One region of the Bacteroides faecis genome, then DNA from elsewhere that is predicted to be linked to it. Evidence: riboswitches for the same ligand, from Rfam matches in the RefSeq annotation. Region 1 holds a riboswitch; each other region holds the start of a gene.
What was found. Region 1 has a riboswitch for cobalamin ahead of K6V30_RS24205 (anaerobic ribonucleoside triphosphate reductase). Riboswitches for the same ligand answer to the same signal wherever they lie in the genome.
Positions count from the first base shown of each region.

Region 2: another riboswitch for cobalamin. It lies ahead of K6V30_RS24950 (DUF4465 domain-containing protein); the one in region 1 lies ahead of K6V30_RS24205 (anaerobic ribonucleoside triphosphate reductase).
Region 3: another riboswitch for cobalamin. It lies ahead of K6V30_RS20705 (TonB-dependent receptor plug domain-containing protein); the one in region 1 lies ahead of K6V30_RS24205 (anaerobic ribonucleoside triphosphate reductase).
Region 4: another riboswitch for cobalamin. It lies ahead of nrdD (anaerobic ribonucleoside-triphosphate reductase); the one in region 1 lies ahead of K6V30_RS24205 (anaerobic ribonucleoside triphosphate reductase).

Region 1 is NZ_CP081916.1:6,058,269-6,061,424, forward strand. It holds gene K6V30_RS24200 (hypothetical protein) at 242-646, opposite strand; cobalamin riboswitch at 887-1,073, shown strand; gene K6V30_RS24205 (anaerobic ribonucleoside triphosphate reductase) at 1,102-3,156, shown strand, end outside.
Region 2 is NZ_CP081916.1:6,231,183-6,234,338, forward strand. It holds gene K6V30_RS24945 (PKD-like domain-containing protein) at 1-933, opposite strand, end outside; gene K6V30_RS24950 (DUF4465 domain-containing protein) at 961-1,938, opposite strand; cobalamin riboswitch at 2,084-2,278, opposite strand; gene K6V30_RS24955 (hypothetical protein) at 2,753-2,890, shown strand; gene K6V30_RS24960 (ABC transporter substrate-binding protein) at 2,988-3,156, shown strand, end outside.
Region 3 is NZ_CP081916.1:5,246,908-5,250,063, forward strand. It holds gene K6V30_RS20695 (DUF5074 domain-containing protein) at 1-363, shown strand, start outside; gene K6V30_RS20700 (hypothetical protein) at 378-1,226, shown strand; cobalamin riboswitch at 1,287-1,492, shown strand; gene K6V30_RS20705 (TonB-dependent receptor plug domain-containing protein) at 1,676-3,156, shown strand, end outside.
Region 4 is NZ_CP081916.1:5,127,654-5,130,809, forward strand. It holds gene K6V30_RS20220 (OmpA family protein) at 1-454, opposite strand, end outside; gene K6V30_RS20225 (hypothetical protein) at 886-1,077, shown strand; cobalamin riboswitch at 1,380-1,602, shown strand; gene nrdD (anaerobic ribonucleoside-triphosphate reductase) at 1,733-3,156, shown strand, end outside.

The DNA of each region.
Region 1 (3,156 bases):
TATCTGATGTTACTTTTAACAGGATTATTCCTTGGATATAAAACAACAATGAAAGTAAACAAATATACATTAGAAGAAGCCTATCGGAAAAAGCAGGAACATAAAAAACAGAAAAGGAATAAATAGAAGATAAACAAAGAAGAGCAGACTCAACAAACGCAAGGGACTCACAATACATACGCATTTGCCGGTCTACTCTTCCTGTTACCTCCCAGACGTTCTCAATGAAACATCCGGAAGACTAGAACTCCCTTTTCAGATTCCGGAGCAGTTCTTCCTTCTTCGCTTTATATTTCTTGGAAAGAGGATTGTACGAATAAAGGTTAGTATGTTTCAAACGTATCTCGTCTGTCTGCTCCTTCCGGCGTTCTTCCCGCTCTTCCACATCATCCGGATCTTCGGACTTACGTCTTGCACCTCTCCTGCTAAACAACTGAAACTTGGATGTACCCCGAAGCTGACGAATCAGCATCTTGATAATCCGGACAATAATCTCTTGTTCCTGTTCGGAATAAGGCCTATTTACTGTCTCAGTATAAGAGAGATAATAAACTTTCAGTTCTTCTTCCAACTCTTGCAAAAAATGCATCCGCTCAACTCTGGAAAACTTCTTTCTACCAGTATGCAAATCTTTTAATCTTTCCATTAGATCTATATTTTTCAATTTCATAAAAGACGTGAGTCTATATATACTACACTCATAACCACCGCCTTACTTAAGGAAGAGGTCGAATTATTTCAATCTGAGAAGAGACAAAAGCAGAAGCTTTTCCGAAAAATGAAACTTAAAAGTTATCCAAAACGGAAAACTTTCTGTATCAGCAAGAAAGAAAAGTTTCCCCAAAATTTAATGTTAAAAGCCATCCAAGCTATTGGATAATCTTCTATCTTTGTATCCGGTTTCGGAACTAAAAAGAGGTTTAGTCAATGAGGGAACGCTGTGCAAATCGGCGACAGTACCCGCTGCTGTAATTCTCGATGAATCCGCACACGATGCCACTGCATCAGCTAATGTGGGAAGGCGCTGCGAGGGAGAGATAAGTCAGAAGACCTGCCGGAATCAAATAAACATATTATTAATCACTTTCGGGAGTTAAAGTTATGAACTACGCGGAAATTTGTATCATCAAACGTGATGGTAAAAGAGAAGATTTCTCTATCAGTAAGATCAAGAATGCAATCAGCAAAGCATTCAGTGCAACAGGCATTCAGGACGAACAGCAATTGATTGCTGACGTCACGATGAGTGTGATCAGTCAGTTCAGCAACCCCACAATCACCGTGGAGGAAATACAGGACTTAGTAGAAAAGGCATTGATGAAGGTTCGCCCCGAAGTGGCGAAGAAATACATCATCTACCGCGAATGGAGAAACACGGAAAGAGACAAGAAAACCCAGATGAAGCATGTGATGGACGGCATCGTCGCTATCGACAAGAACGATGTGAACCTGAGCAACGCCAATATGAGCAGCCACACGCCCGCCGGACAAATGATGACATTCGCCTCGGAAGTTACCAAAGATTATACCTATAAGTATCTGTTGCCGAAGCGTTTTGCCGAAGCACACCAGTTAGGCGACATCCATATCCACGACCTTGATTATTATCCGACAAAGACGACGACCTGCATCCAGTACGACATGGACGACCTCTTTGAACGCGGCTTCCGCACCAAAAACGGCAGTATCCGCACACCGCAGAGCATCCAAAGCTACGCTACGCTTGCAACAATCATCTTCCAGACCAACCAGAACGAGCAGCACGGCGGACAGGCAATCCCCGCCTTCGACTTCTTCATGGCAAAAGGAGTAGCTAAATCATTCCGCAAACATCTGGCTTCGTTCATCAACTTCTATGTGGCAATGGAGAACGGAACTCAGGCGGACGAAAAAGCGATCCGTACCTTGATAAAAGAACATCTGTCGTCTATCAAGTCAACAGAAGCAGAACGCGAAGCACTGCGCATCGCCTTGATAGCCCTGCAAATCATTATAGATAAGGAACACCTGACACGCATCGCAGAAAAGGCTTATCAGCAAACAAGAAAAGATACGCATCAGGCCATGGAAGGCTTTATCCACAACCTGAACACCATGCACTCACGCGGCGGCAACCAGGTAGTGTTCAGCTCCATCAACTACGGAACGGATACTTCTGCCGAAGGACGCCTCGTGATCGAAGAGCTGCTGAAAGCTACCATCGAAGGACTCGGAACACGTGGCGAAGTGCCCGTATTCCCCATTCAGATATTCAAGGTGAAGGATGGAGTTTCCTACTCGGAAAAGGACTTCGAGAAAGCGATGAAAATGGAAAAGATCGAAGACGCCATGAAGTCCACTTACGAGGCTCCGAACTTCGACCTGCTGCTACAGGCCTGCCAGACAACGGCAAAAGCTCTTTTCCCGAATTTCATGTTCCTCGACACTCCTTTCAACAAAAACGAGAAATGGAAAGCCAATGACCCGAAACGTTACATCTACGAACTGGCAACCATGGGATGCCGTACCCGCGTATTTGAAAATGTGGCAGGAGAAAAGTCTTCTTTGGGCCGCGGAAACCTTTCATTCACTACGCTGAATATGCCGCGTCTTGCCATCGAAGCCCGCATCAAAGCGGAAAATCTGATAGAGGACGAACGCAACAAGGATGCTATCGAGCAGAAAGCGAAAGAGATCTTCATGGAATCTGTGCACAATATGGCCACTCTTGTAGCCGACCAGCTTTACGAACGGTATCAGTATCAGCGTACTGCTCTGGCCCGCCAGTTCCCGTTCATGATGGGCAATGACGTATGGAAAGGCGGAGCCGCACTGAATCCGAACGAACAGGTAGGCGACGTACTGCGCAGCGGTACGCTGGGAATCGGTTTTATCGGTGGACACAATGCGATGGTCGCCCTCTACGGCGAAGGTCACGGACACAGCCAGAAGGCTTGGGACACGCTGTACGAAGCTGTAACGGAAATGAACAAAGTAGTGGCCGAATATAAAGCGAAATACAACCTGAATTATTCTGTGCTAGCCACCCCTGCTGAAGGACTTTCCGGACGTTTCACCAAAATGGACCGCAGAAAATACGGTAAAATTCCGGGAGTTACGGACCGTGATTACTACGTTAACTCATTCCACGTTGACGTGAAGGAACCAATTAGCATC
Region 2 (3,156 bases), 170 kb from region 1:
GTAAGGACGCTTTTCGGATGCATCAATGCATGCAACCGGAATATCCAACGATATTTTATCCGTACCTGTCACGCTAATGTTGCGTGTGATCCGTTTCTGAGCAGCACTGTTTCCGTAAGAAAGAGCAAAGGTCAGCGTATGTTCTCCCTTCGCTTCGGGTGTATATGCATACATCAGTGAATTGGCTCCACTGATAGGTTCTCCATCCAGACTCCATTGATAATTGGCGACAGACGATATGTTAACATACGGTCGGAGATAAAGAGTACGCCCCAAAGCAACTGTTTTTACGAGGTTTTCTGTATAAAATGACGGAGCAACAATGGTTGCATCAGCCGATAATTTGTCTACTACATTGACCACTACTTCTTTCGAAGTATCGCCATCTTCATTTTTCGCATAAAGTACTAGTTTATAGGAGCCTAACTCCTGCTCGTTGAAAGTATATTCGGCAGTTGTACCTACTTCTTTCCCGTTCAGAGTCCACCGGAATATCGCTCCTTCCGCATTCTGAATGTCCGGTGTTATTTTGTGTTCGCGGCCGGCAAGCACATTCAGCCCACCGGTCGGAACAACTAATGAGATAACCGGCGGAGCGAGTTCATTCACTTCCATACGGATTTCTTCTTCGGAACTACCTTTGGGGGTATCCACCCGGATAGTCACATAATATGAACCAGATTGATTGAAAGTATAAGTCAATGAAGGGCTATCCGAAATAATCCGACCGTTATACTTCCATGAATAAACCGCAAAGTCAACATTTGAATAAGTAGGATTTACCTTGACTTCTTTTCCCACCTTAACAACGTAAACACCCGTTTCGCTGTCGAGCTCAATAAGAGGATTTTCATTTTCCTGCGTTATAACATCGTCTTTATTACAAGAAATGACAAGCGCTAATAATAGAGGGAGCAATAAATACTTTCTCACAACTGATTTTATTTAAAGATTTCAAAATTACAATGAAATGGAAAGGTTATCTAACGCACAGTATGCCGGTGTGTTCAATCCGTAATCACTCTTGTCACTACCGACAAAATTAACGACAACCATATGAACACCCGTTCCGAGATCTGTCAGGTCAACCTGATTCCAGCCGGTCCGAATTTCGCCGTGTAAGCCTGACTCTTCTTCTTTACTCTTATCGAAATTGGCAAGATAATAAGTGACTTTACCCGTAGGAGCCACAGAAGTATCGGACGATGCGAAGCCGATGAATTCAACCTTGAACCAACCTTCCTGCTCTTCGAGTGATTTGCCACCAGTCGTAAATGAATTACCATCCCGCATGACAATTTGCGAATAAGTCGTATTGCAGACATATACACTGTTGAAAGTTCCTGTTTTTACTGTTCCCTCAACCGGTGTTCCTTCTTCCACAACTGTATAGCCGGTAGCATCTGTCAGATAGATCTTTGCGCATTTGTCATAGGTAGAAAGCGGATCATTGTAAAAATCGCTATATCCGTAGGCTACAACGAACTTATCATTATCTACACCAGCTATTCCTCCGTTATATACGCTACACTGATTCAAATAGGTACCGTCAGTAATATCCGTATAATCCGAAACAGCCAAGCCGCCATTCCAATAGTCATATTGCCACGGGCGGGGTTCTTCTCCCCATTCTTGTTCGAGATAATTAACAGGAAACTGTACATACGTTCCACTGTTGCCTAATTGTACCTTGTAGCCTTCAGTGATTTGCCCCGCACCTCCGGTATAAAGATTAGCACCGTATTTATCCGAAGCGGTATAAGCTGCGGGTACATTAGCAAAATCAATAACATACGGATCGGTAGTAACCGAACGTGTTACAGCACCTGTAGAATCCACCGGGGATACGAGAAAATCATCTTCTGCATTACAACTGGCAAACAACACTGTTGCCATCAATAAGACAGCACCCATCAAGAAATTCAAATTCTTTTTCATAACTCATTCATTTAAATGAATAATATGTTAACTCTCACAAAAAAAAATCCCGTTTGTGTAAGAGTTACACAAACGGGGCTATATGAGGTACCAAATATGAATGACTTCGTATCTGACCACAACCTGATCTCAATCCCGCAGGTGTAAATCTATCCTAGTTATGGCAGGTCTTCTGACTCGTCCCAATTATCGCGCCTTCCCAGTGTCTACACCAGTGGCAAAAATACGATAATCATTAAGGGGGACTTACAGCAGCGGGTACTGTTCCGGATTCTCACCGGATTCCCTTTTCATCCTGAACGAAATAATCTTTTCAGGAACCATTACATTTGCAAAGATAAATCTTTTTTTTATGTTTTATCTTTTTTGCCGTTTATTTAACGCCTTAATCTTCCATTTTTTCGACTGAACGCCAGTTTGAATGAAGAACTATTGAAATGATGAATGAAGAATAGTTCCAAGATCAGTTCCAACCGTTGAAACACTTTGTTTCATGCCTTGAAACAATGTGTTCCAAGTAATGAAACAAAGTGTTTCATACGGTGAAACAAAGTGTTTCAAGCGCTTGAAACTTTCTGAAACACCTATCCATTTGATTAACTTGACCATAGCTACAATTTCGCTTAACCTGTTCTTTCAGTAAGTACTAAATCATTTTTCAGTCAAGAATACATGAGTCATCAGCTATTAACACCTGATTTCTCAATTATTAACGACTGACATGTCAATCATTAATAGTTGACACAACAGGCGTTAACACCCTGCAAATCAAACAATAACATTAAGAAAACCACATATTGCAAGGCGATGCAGAGTGAGAGCAACAGCTTGCTCCCACTCTGCCACCACAGTTGCTACCACAGCTGAAACGCCGATGAACAAAGCGATACAGGCAGAAAGTGAGAGCATGGGAGCAAAACCTATGTTTAATTCACTTGGAGAGGAAGCCTAAAACTAATTTAATAGAGACTTAATAATGACATATTAGAAAACAATTAATATATTTGCATCACATGTTCACAAGACAGTTACAACTAAATGTAAATAAAATGATAAAACAATCCATCTCCGCTTTCATACTGGCTTCCTTGCTATTACTGGTAAGTTGCGTATCAAACAAGAAGACTTCTCTCGAAGCATTCAATCAGGATATATATACACCGGAATATGCTTCCGGATTTAAAATATTGGGTGCAGACAACGTTCAAAGCACCCTGA
Region 3 (3,156 bases), 810 kb from region 1:
GATTTTACCGTAGAAAAAACATTATTGGCTTTCCAGCCGGCAAAAAGTTCTTACTCTACACCTACCATCGGTATGGTAGCATCTGAAAGTGAAAACATAATCTACATTGTATCCAATGATGGTGCTATATACAAATATGTAATAGGTGAAAACAATTCATTGAGTCAACCCTTTATTGCAGTGGACAAATTAAAATCTTCCATTACTGCCACTCCACAACTTAATCAACAAACCGGAGAGTTATACGTAGTTTATAACCAGAAATCGAAGTATACGATTACCGTTTACAATAAAGACGGCTCCTTAAACTATTCCGTAGACTGTGGTAGCAGTTCTCCTTCTCACGTATTATTTAATAACTAAACTAGCATTCGGAAATGAAAAAACATTGGTACATCTTAGCAGTAATGACAACTGTTATATTCACTTCGTGCAACAAAGACGAGGAAATCACAGAAGAAACAAATGAACTCAAAGTATTGGAATACTGCCCGGCACCGGGACAATTCATTAACGAGGGTTTCAACTGCCAGACGATGGAAGAAGCAAATGCCTATGCAGAGCAACGCTTCAAGCAGAAAAACTATGTTTCTCTCGGATCTTTTGGCGGATATATCACCGTCAAAATGCCGAAAGAGATCAAGAACCGCAAAGGATATGACTTTGGTATCATTGGCAATCCTTTTGACGGAAGCTCGGAACCCGGCATCGTATGGGTATCGGAAGATGCTAACGGTAACGGAAAAGCAGACGATGTCTGGTACGAACTTAAAGGAAGCGACAATCCGACACGGGATTACTCCGTTACCTATTTCAGACCTGACGAAATAGGAGACATTCCTTGGGAAGATAGCGAAGGAGAGAAAGGTGTCATCAAGTATCTCTCTCAATATCATGCTCAAATGTATTATCCCAACTGGATCGAAGAAGACTCTTATACACTGACCGGAAGCATGCTTGAACCACGTACCGTACTGGAAGGCGGTAAATGGAAGAACCAGTCTTTCGGCAAAGGATATGCCGACAACTGGGGAAGCGATATGGCAAAAGACGACAACGGCAATTACCGCTATAACCAGTTTGATCTGGACGATGCAATCGATTCAAACGGCAACTCCGTGAAGCTGGATCGTATCCACTTCGTGAAAGTGCAAAGTGCCATCTTGAAGAATGTAGAGTCAATCGGTGAAGTCTCTACCGAAGTATTGGGCTTCAAGGCATTCTAGAAAACAATTAGAGATCATGGATTTACTATCGCTCCTTTCTTGCAAAAGACAAATAAACTCTCTATCTTTGTCGCGCATTGGTTTGCAACTCTCATGCACGAGGGGAGCGATTAAAAGGGAATCAGGTGCAAGTCCTGAACAGTCCCGCTGCTGTAAGTTCGTATATTATGTTGTGAGCAACGACTTCTAGCCACTGGAAAGCAAAGTCCGGGAAGGCGCTCGCAATAAGAACAAGTCAGAAGACCTACCATGCAAACTCGTTTCACTGCTTTCGAGGAAAAAGCGTTGAGTCTAATGAGCCGGACATTTCGTCCATCATTTCATTCACCACTCTGATTCAGAGAAAGTGTGTACAAACTAATAAACTCTGCCAAGTTTATTATGATGTCCGGTCGAAGTGAGTTCGCCCGGACATTTTTAATTAAAACGAGGTGGACGACAAAGATAAAATGGAAGAGAGAACATTTTGTAAAACGATATATGCGGTACTCTGCTGCCTGCTCCTTTCTACATCACTTTTTGCGCAAAAGCAAAAGGTAGACACCACTCATATTTATTCGATCCCCGAAATAACGGTCTCCGACCCTTATCAGACCCGGGAAGTCCGCTCCACCACTCCCGAACAAATCTTCTCAAAAGAGGAACTCAAAAATCTGCATGTACTGCAAGTATCGGATGCAGTAAAGCATTTCGCCGGAGTCACCGTGAAAGATTATGGAGGTATCGGAGGGCTGAAAACCGTATCTATACGAAGCCTAGGAGCACAACACACCGCTGTAGCCTATGACGGTATTACTATCAGCGACTGCCAGACCGGACAAATAGACATCGGACGTTTCTCTTTAAATAACGTCGACCGCCTTTCACTCCACAACGGACAAGGAGATAATATTTTTCAACCTGCCCGTACCTTTGCCTCCGCCGGATTATTGAACATACAAACACCCACTCCGTATTTCTCTGCCCACAAGCAGACCAATATGGCAGCCGAATTCAAAACCGGTTCATGGAGCTTAGTAAACCCTTCTCTCTTACTGGAACGACAACTCACTAATACATGGAGCATGTCTGCCAATGGAGAATGGATGTCTTCAGACGGTCATTATCCATTTATCCTGCACTACGGAAACGGCGAAGACATGCAAACCAGCAAAGAGAAACGTCACAACACCGATGTACAAAATCTCCGTGCAGAAGTAGGCATCTACGGCAATTTCTCCGACAAAGAACAGTGGAAACTGAAAGCCTACTATTACCAGTCTTCACGAGGCTTGCCCAATGCGACAACCCTGTATTACGACTTTGCCCTGCAACATCTACGAGACAAAAATACATTTATCCAAAGCCAATACAAGAAAGAATTCAACAGGAAATGGGTATTTCAGACATCTGCCAAATGGAACTGGAGTTACCAGAACTACCAAGACCCGAATCCTACCGTAGCGGCAAAGGAAATCAATAACAGCTATTACCAGCAAGAGTACTACCTGTCTGCCTCCACTCTTTACCGGATGCTGGACAATCTCTCTTTCTCCTTGTCGACCGACGGAAGCATCAACACAATGAATGCCAATTTAAATAACTTTGTCTCCCCTACCCGGTACTCATGGCTGACTGCCTTTGCCGGAAAATACATGAATAACTGGGTGACATTATCTGCCTCTGCCCTGGCAACCGTCATCAATGAAAAAGCCAAAAGCGGAGGGAGTGCAGGCAATCACCGGAAACTGTCTCCCAATGTCAGCGCCTCGATCAAACCTTTTGAGAATGAAGAACTCAGGTTCCGCTTTTTCTACAAAGACATCTTCCGCCTGCCTAGTTTCAACGATTTATATTACAGCCAGACGGGAAATATCAACTTAAAACCGGAGAATGCCATTCAGTATAACATAGGCATCACCTATAGTAAAGAAATAAATGACTTTATACC
Region 4 (3,156 bases), 930 kb from region 1:
TAAAGTTCAGATTCAATCCGAAGCGGGTAGACCATGAATTCTGATCGCCATCGCCATTCACATAATAGTGCAGCCAACCCGCACCGGCTACTGCCTCAACCTCAAACAAACGAGGAACACCCTTGTAACCTGCAAACAGGTTCATCAGGTTTACTTTACCCAACAGGCTAACGTCAGATGCGTCAAAAGCTGTTTTGCTTTGGGTAGTATTGATATATCCCATGCCTTGCAATCCTAAACCAAATATAGGAGTTAATTGTTTGGAGACTCCGATTCCGAAACCGGGACGTGCATTCTTAAAGAAAGCGCTGTGAGTAAGAGGAGTAATCACACCGGCGTTTACTTCTACAGACCAATTATCTGCAAACTTTGTACCTTCCACAACAGTCTGGGCATTCGCTGTAAAAGCGCCCAATACCATAGCTAATAAAATAATAGATTTTCTCATAATCATTCTTTTTTAAATTGTAATGTTTCATTTGCTAAATTATTAGAAATGTTTTATTTGCTCATGTCTAACTTTTTAGTTCATAATTAAAGCTCGTTATTTAGATTAAACAACATTCCATATCAAATATTAGTTCGCAGGTCTCTAGCTGAATTAACATCTATTTACTCAATCCATCCAGGAGAAACGATACATGTATGTTCCGGCATTCCCTGTTAGAGAACAAATATGAAAGAACGACTATTATGCAAAAACTGGATACGAAATATACAGAGGGATCAGAAGGAAGATCGAAAAAACGGCTGGATTTCCAATCTAAAAATATCCAATGAACAGGAATATCGATTATTATATTGCGATATGATACAATTCTGTAGCTGTTACATCCCCAATAACACCAATTGTAAGAAAACCAGTCCAAGTTAACACAATATATAGTGATGGAAAATGAAAACAACCAGCGTAAAAAGCCGGTTGAAAAAGAGATTTCCCCCTTCCTTGCAAAGAAAACAAACCTTCCTCACCGACCAATGACCCGTTCCTTTAAAACCAACGGACCGTTTCATTTAAAGGAACAACCTGTTTCATGCATTGTTATGATGCATATAACAGTTATATTGATGCAATAAAGCCTTCAGAAAGTGTATATTATTTCATCTTTATATGCATAATTCTCTCTATCTAAAGAAAATCATACCGAAAACATTCATTCTCAATATTAAAAACAGAACATTGATAAAAGACACAAATCGATGAGATTAACACTTTATTTTCACTTTGCGACAGTATCCGGGTTTGTGTATCCTGTTTCAAAAAAGATTTTTTTCTTTTTATTATGCACAGTGAAATCAGCATAACGGCTTTCAGATATATGCTAATAATAGCCGAATAATTTTATCCCCTTTTCAGTTGGATTATTGATTTAATTTCTAACTTTGCCGACAACATCGGTTTCCGAATCATCATCAACATGAAACGGAATTAAAAGGGAATCCCGTGAAAATCAGGAACTATCCCCGTAGCTGTAAGTTTTATCCCTCCATCAGAATGAGAGAAATGTTGTGGCATTCATCCGCCACTGGTTTTGCTGAACAAACCGGGAAGGCGTCACAACAGAAACAAGTCAGAAGACCTGCCGATATGATAACCGTTATTCCAGGCTTTCGGGTGAAAGGCAATAGAACGAATCCTACACAGATCCATTTTATTACAAGCTCCGGAAATTGTCGTGCACGAATAACTATGTAAGCACAAATTATATTTGTTAATTCTTAAAATATAGGTATAATCAGTTCGGAGATATTTATTATCAAAAGGGACGGGAAGAAAGAACTTTTTTCCCTCGACAAAATTAAGAATGCAATATCCAAGGCATTCTTGTCAGTAGGAAGTTTTGCAACACAGGATGTTATCACCAACGTGTTGAGTCGTGTCAGTATCAGTGACGGGACAAATGTAGAAGAAATCCAAAACCAGGTGGAGGTCGCCCTGATGGCAGAGCATTATTACAGCGTTGCCAAGGCATATATGCTGTATCGCCAGAAACATCTGGAAGACCGGGAAGTAAGGGACAAGCTCAAATTTCTTCTCGATTATTGCGACGCTTCCAATCCGGCTACCGGCAGCAAATACGATTCCAACGCCAATATGGAGAACAAGAATATCGCCACACTGATAGGCGAACTCCCCAAATCGAATTTTATCCGCCTCAACCGCCGCCTGTTGATAGACCGCCTGAAAGATATGTACGGCAAAGAAATATCCGACCGTTATCTGGACCTGCTGAATCATCACTTCATCTACAAGAATGATGAAACCAATCTTGCCAACTACTGTGCAAGTATTACGATGTATCCCTGGTTGATAGCAGGCACAACAGCCGTAGGAGGCAATTCCACTGCCCCCACCAATCTGAAATCTTTCTGTGGCGGATTCGTCAATATGGTATTCATCGTATCGAGTATGTTGAGCGGGGCATGCGCTACGCCCGAGTTTCTGATGTATATGAACTATTTCATAGGACTGGAATACGGACAGGATTATTATAAGAACCCCGATAAACTCGCAGACCTATCCCTGAAACAAAGATCGATTGACAAAGTTATAACGGACTGTTTCGAACAAATAGTTTATTCCATCAATCAGCCTACAGGAGCACGCAACTTCCAGGCTATCTTCTGGAATGTAGCTTATTATGACAAGTATTATTTCAACAGCCTTTTCGAGCACTTCGTTTTCCCGGATGGAAGCAAGCCCGACTGGGATTCACTCAGCTGGTTGCAGAAGCGTTTTATGAAATGGTTTAATAAAGAACGCACCCGCACCGTACTGACATTCCCTGTCGAGACAATGGCACTCTTGACAAAAGACGGTGACGTGCTGGATAAAGAATACGGTGACTTCACTGCCGAGATGTATGCAGAGGGGCATTCCTTCTTTACTTATATGAGCGACAATGCCGATTCTTTGAGCAGTTGCTGCCGCTTGCGTAATGAGATACAAGACAACGGTTTCAGTTATACGCTGGGAGCCGGAGGAGTTTCTACCGGTTCTAAAAGTGTGCTCACCATCAATCTGAACCGCTGTATCCAGCACGCTGTAAAATCCGGCATGCTTTATCCTTTCTTTCTGGAAGAAGTAGTCGATCTGGTTCATAAAGTACAACTGGCCTATAATGAGAATCTGAAGCAACTGCAGGCAAAAGGAAT